Regions from separate parts of the Kocuria salsicia genome, predicted to be linked through region 3. Evidence: riboswitches for the same ligand, from Rfam matches in the RefSeq annotation. Region 3 holds a riboswitch; each other region holds the start of a gene.

Region 1 (2,254 bases), on a different contig from region 3:
GCGCGGGCTCGGAGGAGCAGGAGAACCAGGCCCGCGCCGAGGCCACCCGCGCTGCGCTCGCGAACATCGCCTCAGCCTCCACGCACGAGGACGACGACGCCGCGCAGCACGGTTCCGGTGCCGAGGCCACCCCGCAGGGTGGCGGCCAGAACCGGCAGGGCTCGGACACGAACGGTACTCCCGAGACTCACGGCTCCGCGGGCACCCACGGGGACTTGGACAACCGCAGCACCTCGGACGGCGAGTCCGACGGCGGCCGCCGCCGCAAGAAGCGCCGCGGCAAGCGCAGCCGGGGCCGTGGGCCGCAGGGCGAGGAGAATGGCACCCAGCAGGAGGGCTCGGCGGACGCGGGAGACTCCTCCGAGGGTGCGGACAGCTCCTCCAGCGTCACGATCCACGGCGAGGTCATCGAACTCCCGCAGGGACAGTCCGGCCAGGACCGCTCCGGCGCGCGTGACGTCGCAGGGCCCGGGGAGTCGCTCTCGCTGGACTCGCTGACGGCGGCGTTCACAGAGGAGACCTCCGGTGACTCCGCGCAGTCGGGGAAGAACCGTGGCGGATCCGGTGCGCCGGAGTCCGAGAGCTTCGACGGCTCCGAGGGCAAGGGCCCCGAGACCGCTGATTCCGGCTCGCGCGGGGGCAGCTCCCGCAACCGTTCGTCCAACGGCCGTGGCGGGTCCCGCCAGGGCAGCCGCCGCGCAGGACGCGACGGTGGTGCCGAGCAGGGCGGCCGTCAGGACGCGGAGTCGAACGCCCCGACATCCACCGGAAAGACCACAGCGCCCGCGCAGAACGGGGGCGCGGGCAGCCGTTCCGGCGTTCCCGCCACCACTGCCCAGCCAGCGGCCGAGACGCCGGCACCGGCGCGGCGTCGTCGAGGCTCGCGCCGTGCGGTGGCGCCGGCTGCCGCCCCCGGCACAGCGAGCGTGACCACCCAGGAGTACGAGGCGCAGAAGTCCACCGTCAGCCGCTTCACCGCGGCGGCCACCGGCCCGAAGAAGGCCGCGACCATGGACGGGCAGCCCACCGTGGTGGGCGTGGGTGTGAAGGCCCAGGACATCACGATGACCCGCAAGGGAGAGTGAACGCCGCCGCACCCCACTGGTGCGAGAGGTGAACCGATGCCGCAGGGGCGTCCGGAGGGATCCGGGCGCCCCTGTGGCATGATCGGTGGAGCACACACGGGGTGCCGCGCCACGCGGCTGAGAACACACCCGTCGAACCTGATCTAGCTCGCACTAGCGAAGGGATGTCGTGAACACCGCACCCGTCCTCACCGTGCCCCGCGTCCTGTCGATCGCCGGGACGGACCCCACCGGCGGCGCTGGCCACGCCGCGGACCTGAAGTCGATCGCCGCGATGGGCGGCTACGGCCTCAGCGTTGTCACCGCGGTGGTCGCCCAGAACACGCAGGGCGTGCGCAGCGTGCACACCCCTCCCGTCGACATTCTGCGCGCGCAGCTGGACGCGGTCTCGGACGATGTCGAGCTCGACGCCGTGAAGGTGGGGATGCTCGGTTCCGTGGACGTCATCGAGACGGTCCGGGAGTGGCTCGCGGCCGGTCGCGCGCCCGTGGTCGTTGTCGACCCCGTGATGGTCGCCACCGCCGGCGGGCGGCTGCTGGAGCGCGAGGCGGAGGAGGCTCTGCGCGGACTGCTGCCCGCGGCGGACCTCATCACCCCGAACCTTCCCGAGTTGGCGGTGCTCGCGGAGCGCCCCGTGGCCACCACGTGGGACGAGGCGCTCGCGCAGGGCCGCGCCGTCTCCGACGCCTTCGGCACGCGCGTGCTCGTCAAGGGCGGGCACCTGGGCGGCGAGCTCACGCCGGACGCCCTCGTGGTCCCGGGCGTCCACGAGCCGGTGGCCGAGTTCACCGGACCGCGCGTGGTCACACGCAACACCCACGGCACGGGCTGCTCACTGTCCTCCGCCGTGGCCACCGTGGTGGCTCGCACGGGGGACTGGGCCGGGGGCATCGGTACGGCCCGCGAGTGGCTGCGGGCCGCACTGCGCACCGCGGACACCCTGCACGTGGGCCACGGCAACGGCCCGGTGCACCACATGCACCACGTACAGGCCCTGGTCACGGACCCGCAGTTCCTGGCCGAGGCCTGCGCCGCCGACGCCACCGAGGCAGCGGACCCGGACGGCGCCGCCCCCGCGGGCGCAGCCACGCAGGGAGCCCCGGCGGCCTCGGACGTCTCGCCAAGGGAGCCATCCGCCGGCGACCTGGTCCCGGGCGATCGGTTCACCG
Region 2 (2,254 bases), on a different contig from region 3:
AGCCCGCCCGGCCGCCCGAGATGTGGTCCAGGGATGCGAGCATCCGGGCCGCGTGGAACGGGGCGAAGAACGTGGAAGAGACCGTGCACACCAGGCCGATGCGCTCGGTGGCGCGCGCCATCGCGGACAGCGCGGACAGCGCGGTCAGCGGTTCGAGCGACCAGTGGGGTCCGCCGGACACGTCGCCCACGCTGTGGCCGTCCGCGAAGAACACGGCGTCGAACAGGCCGCGCTCGGCGGTCTGCGCGAGCTCCTCGTAGTAGGTGATGTCCGTGAGGCGGTGCACCGAGGAGTTCGGGGCGCGCCACGCGGCCTGGTGGTGGCCGGCGCCGTCGAGGAACGCGTTGAGGTGGAGGCGGCGGGCCGGTGCGGTCGTGGGCGACGACGCCGCAGCGGCCGTCCCGAGCGTCGGCCCGGCTTCGGGGGTGGTTGCCGACGCCGCGCCCCCGGCAGGTGCCGTGTGCGCGGGACCGGGCTGGGCGGCGTCGTCGTGCGGAGAGGGGGCGGCCATGTCAGTCCATCACCAGCCCGCCGTCGACCACCAGGTTCTGGCCGGTGACCCCGCGGGACCAGTCCGAGGCGAAGAACAGGGCAGTGTCCGCGAACTCCTCGGGGGTGGTCACGCGGCCCAGGGGAGTGCCGGCGGCAATGAAGTCGAAGACCTCGTCCGGGGTGGCGGCGCTCGCGTCCGTGATGCGCAGCAGGCCGCCGGAAATCATGTTCACCGTGATGCCCTGCGGGCCCAGATCCTTGGCGGCGGTGCGGGTGAGGGAGAGCAGGGCGGCCTTCGCGGCGGTGTAGTCGTGGTAGGGGACCACCGGGTTCTGGAAGAGGTTGGTGCCGATGTTGATAATGCGCCCCTCACCGGCCTCCGCCATGCCCGGGGTGACCGCCTGCATCACGTTGAGGGCACCCACCACGGCGCCCTCGAACTGCTGGGTCAGGTTCTCCGCAGTGAGGGTGTCCAGGGTGGGGCGGGCATCGCCGTTGAAGCTGAAGTCCACCAGGGCGTTGTTCACGGCCACCGTGATCGGTGCGCCGAAGTGCTCCCGGGCGCGGGCGACCATGTCCCGCACCTGCTGGGCGTCGGTCACATCCGCCTGGACCGCGAGTGCCCTGCCCTCGCCCAATTCACTGACCAGTGCCCGGGCGCGGTCCTCGCTCGAGTGGTAGTTCACGACGACGCGCGCACCCTCCCGCGCGTACGCCCGGCTGAGGTGCTCCCCGAGCCCGCGGGCTCCCCCGGTGACCAGGACAATGGTGTTCTCGATCCGCATGCTCACTCCTGTGGCTCACGGCGAAGAAAGCGGTGCGCCACCTGCGCGGTGCCACCGTGACATCCCTTCGCCAGTACTAACTGGACAGGTTCGACGGGTGTCATCTCAGCCGCTGCGGTCCTCTGTCTGCCCGCCCGGTGGGCGGGGAGGGTGGCGGCACCCCGTGTCACTGGTGGCCAGTGTAGACGGAGCCGCTCAGCCTCATGGCAGCCGCCCCGCGTGCGCCGCCCAAAAGCGCACTGCTACCCTTGCTGGCTGGTGTGCCGGGAAGTCTGGTCGGCGGTAATGAGCGTGATGCCCGTCGACACTGGAGTGATCCATGCCCCCGCACCACCGCACCACCCCTGCCCACGTTGAGCCCGGAACCCCGGGAACCGTGGTGCAGGCAGAACCCTCCGGCTTCGTCTCGGAGCCCGGTTTCTTCAACCATCCTGAGCCCCCGTGCGAGCCCGACCACCCCTCGGGCGGCCTCTTCTCCCGCCTCCAGGACGTCCTGCGCCGCGAGACCGTGGCCGGCATCCTCCTGGTGGTCGCCGCCGTCCTCGCCATCGTCTGGGCCAACTCGCCCTTCGTGGAGAGCTACTTCGCCCTCCGGGACCTGAAGGTCGGCTACGAGCCGTGGCACCTGGACCTCAGCCTGGGGACGTGGGCCGCGGACGGGCTGCTCGCCGTGTTCTTCTTCCTCGTGGGCCTGGAGCTCAAGCGCGAGTTCGTCGCGGGTGATCTGCGGGACCTCGGGAAGGCGGCGGTGCCGATCGCGGCGGCCGTGGGCGGCGTCGTCGTCCCGGCTCTGATCTACGCGGGCGTTAACCTCGGCAGCCCCGAGACCCTGGGCGGCTGGGCGATCCCCACCGCCACGGACATCGCGTTCGCGGTGGCCGTCCTCGCGATCGTGGGCTCGCACCTGCCCAGCGCGCTCCGCCTGTTCCTGCTGACGCTCGCGGTGGTGGACGACCTGCTCGCCATCACCATCATCG
Region 3 (2,254 bases):
CCGAACGCGACGTCGTCCCCGATCCGCGAGAGAACCACCTGCGTCTCCGGATCCTGGTGCATGAAGCCCACGGCCCCCCGCGCGTCGCGCGGGTCGGCGCCGTCGACCGTCAGTTCACCCGATCGGGACTGCCCGTCCGGATCCTGCTCCACACCCGCCAGGGCCTGCAGCAGGGTGGACTTGCCGGCACCGGAAGGACCCAGGAGCAGAACGCGCTCCCCTGCACCGATCTGCGCATCCACCCCCGCGAGGCTCGGGTTCTGGCGCCCGGGGTAGTGCCAGCCGAAGTTCTCGAGACAGACCGACGCGCCCACCGGGATGGTGGCCGACGCGGCTGTCATCGCCGGCGCGCGGCGCCGGATGCGAGGGCGCTGAGGACGCCCGTGGCCTGCAGCGCACGCACCACGAGCCACATCAGGGCGCCGGCGATCACGGCGCCGGAGAGCGTGGTGAACACGGCGTAGACAAGTTTCTGGTCCGTGGCCCACTCGTAGTTGTACAAGATGTTCTCGCTCACGGCGAGGAAGAGCCCGGAGACCGCGCCGCCCGCTGTGGCCGTGAGGAGCCCGAAGCTGCGGTAGCGGGTCAGCAGGAAGACGATCTCCACCCCCAGGCCCTGGATCACCCCGGAGAGGACCACGAGCCATCCCGCGTGGGTGCCCAGGAACATCTCCAGCACGGCCGCGAGCAGCTCACAGAAGATCGCGGCACCCGGCTTGCGGATGATCAGTGCACCGAGCGTGCCGGCCACGAGCCAGCCGCCCACGATGAGCCCGCCCGCGGGCGGATACGCCACGGACCCCGCAGAGACGGCCGGGGCGAGCAGGTTGGACCACAGCCAGAAGACCACGGCGCACACCGCCGCGAGAACGGAGGCGACCACGATGTCCACCACCCGCCACGAGTGCCGCCGGGAATTGCGTCCCTGGGGCGTTCGCGTGGATCTGGTGCCGACCTGTGTCATGTGAATCCTCCTGAAGATTCCAGGAGGGGAAGGCTCGCGTCCACGGGTGCGGACGGGTCCCTGAGATGCTCGACTCCCTAGCGCCGGTATGAACCGGATCAGGTTCGAGGGTCTGCGCTCACACGCACTCTCAGCGCCGCGGTGGCGCTCCCCTGTCGTTGAGTCGCCAGTCTAGACCACGGCACGCACGAGGGCCGGGTGCGTCGCGCACCCGGCCCTCGTGTGCAGGACCTCCCGGGCGCTCGGCCCGGTGGGGTACCTCAGATCTCGGACTGCGAGGTCTTGCCAGAGTCCTTCTTCTCGGACTCCATCTTGGACATCTGGCGGGCGATTCCCACCTTAATGACGGTGCCCACCACGCCGGTGATCATGGCCCACAGGATGATGTCCCGCCAGGCCTCGTCCTCATCCGGGTTCTTGGCGGGGGGTTCGTTGCCGGTGACCTGCTTCCACACCGCGGACAGGCCCTTGTTCGCGAGTGCCACGCCGCCCAGGGACGCCACGGTGCCGAGGATGTCCATCGCCTTGTTCATGAGGTGCTCCTTCTCGTCGCGAGTGCCGCCGGCGCTCGGGGGCCGACGGCGTGCTGCTTCCTCCCTCAGCATACGAAACTCGGCGCGTGGCTGGGCGGTGCGGGGCGCGGTTCACCCGGAAATTATGTCCTCAGCGTGATTCCTCGTGCCCGGCGCGGGCTACAACGTCCCGCAGCTCGTCCTGCATGAGGTTCTCCTCGTGCAGGTGCTTGGAGCGGTATGCGGCCCGGCCCACCATGTGCGCGGAGACCGGTGCGGTGAGCAGCTGGAAGACCCACGCGAGGATCAGCAGCGGGATCATGCGCGGCTCCCCGCTCTCGATGGCCACGGCCGTGAGCATGAGGAACAGGCCGAAGACCTGCGGCTTGGTGCCCGCGTGCATGCGCGAGAGCAGGTCCGGGAAGCGCACCAGGCCGATCGCGGCGGACAAGGACATCAGGGCACCCAGCACCAGGCACAGCAGGGCGATCACGTCCAGGACGGTGTGCCAGCTCATGAACGCTCCAGCCCCACGTTGCGCGCCACCGTGACGGAGCCCAGGAAGCCCACCAGGGAGACGATCACGAGCAGGATGATGTTGTTGGTGTGGTGGTTGTAGACCATGTCCACGGCCAGGCACGCCCCCACGATGGCAAGCAGCACGTCCGAGGCGATCACGCGGTCCAGCAGGGAGGGCCCCTTCGCCAGTCGGTAGATGGTCCCGGCGGCGGCCAGGGCGAGGATCGCCCCGCACAGCCACACGGCGACGTCGAGCATT

What was found. Region 3 has a riboswitch for thiamine pyrophosphate ahead of ABD264_RS06520 (ECF transporter S component). Riboswitches for the same ligand answer to the same signal wherever they lie in the genome.
Region 1: it holds a riboswitch for thiamine pyrophosphate, as region 3 does, so the genes downstream of both, ABD264_RS02270 (bifunctional hydroxymethylpyrimidine kinase/phosphomethylpyrimidine kinase) here and ABD264_RS06520 (ECF transporter S component) in region 3, are expected to answer to the same signal.
Region 2: it holds a riboswitch for thiamine pyrophosphate, as region 3 does, so the genes downstream of both, ABD264_RS08215 (3-oxoacyl-ACP reductase) here and ABD264_RS06520 (ECF transporter S component) in region 3, are expected to answer to the same signal.

The regions. Positions count from the first base shown of each region.
Region 1 is NZ_BAAARF010000003.1:502,496-504,749, reverse strand. Features, by position in the region: gene ABD264_RS02275 (Rne/Rng family ribonuclease) at 1-1,085, shown strand, start outside; TPP riboswitch at 1,173-1,267, shown strand; gene ABD264_RS02270 (bifunctional hydroxymethylpyrimidine kinase/phosphomethylpyrimidine kinase) at 1,255-2,254, shown strand, end outside.
Region 2 is NZ_BAAARF010000008.1:238,337-240,590, forward strand. Features, by position in the region: gene ABD264_RS08210 (LLM class flavin-dependent oxidoreductase) at 1-511, opposite strand, end outside; gene ABD264_RS08215 (3-oxoacyl-ACP reductase) at 513-1,277, opposite strand; TPP riboswitch at 1,323-1,451, opposite strand; gene nhaA (Na+/H+ antiporter NhaA) at 1,597-2,254, shown strand, end outside.
Region 3 is NZ_BAAARF010000007.1:59,765-62,018, reverse strand. Features, by position in the region: gene ABD264_RS06525 (ABC transporter ATP-binding protein) at 1-341, opposite strand, end outside; gene ABD264_RS06520 (ECF transporter S component) at 338-964, opposite strand; TPP riboswitch at 1,022-1,128, opposite strand; gene ABD264_RS06515 (DUF4235 domain-containing protein) at 1,225-1,497, opposite strand; gene mnhG (monovalent cation/H(+) antiporter subunit G) at 1,628-1,993, opposite strand; gene ABD264_RS06505 (MrpF/PhaF family protein) at 1,990-2,254, opposite strand, start outside.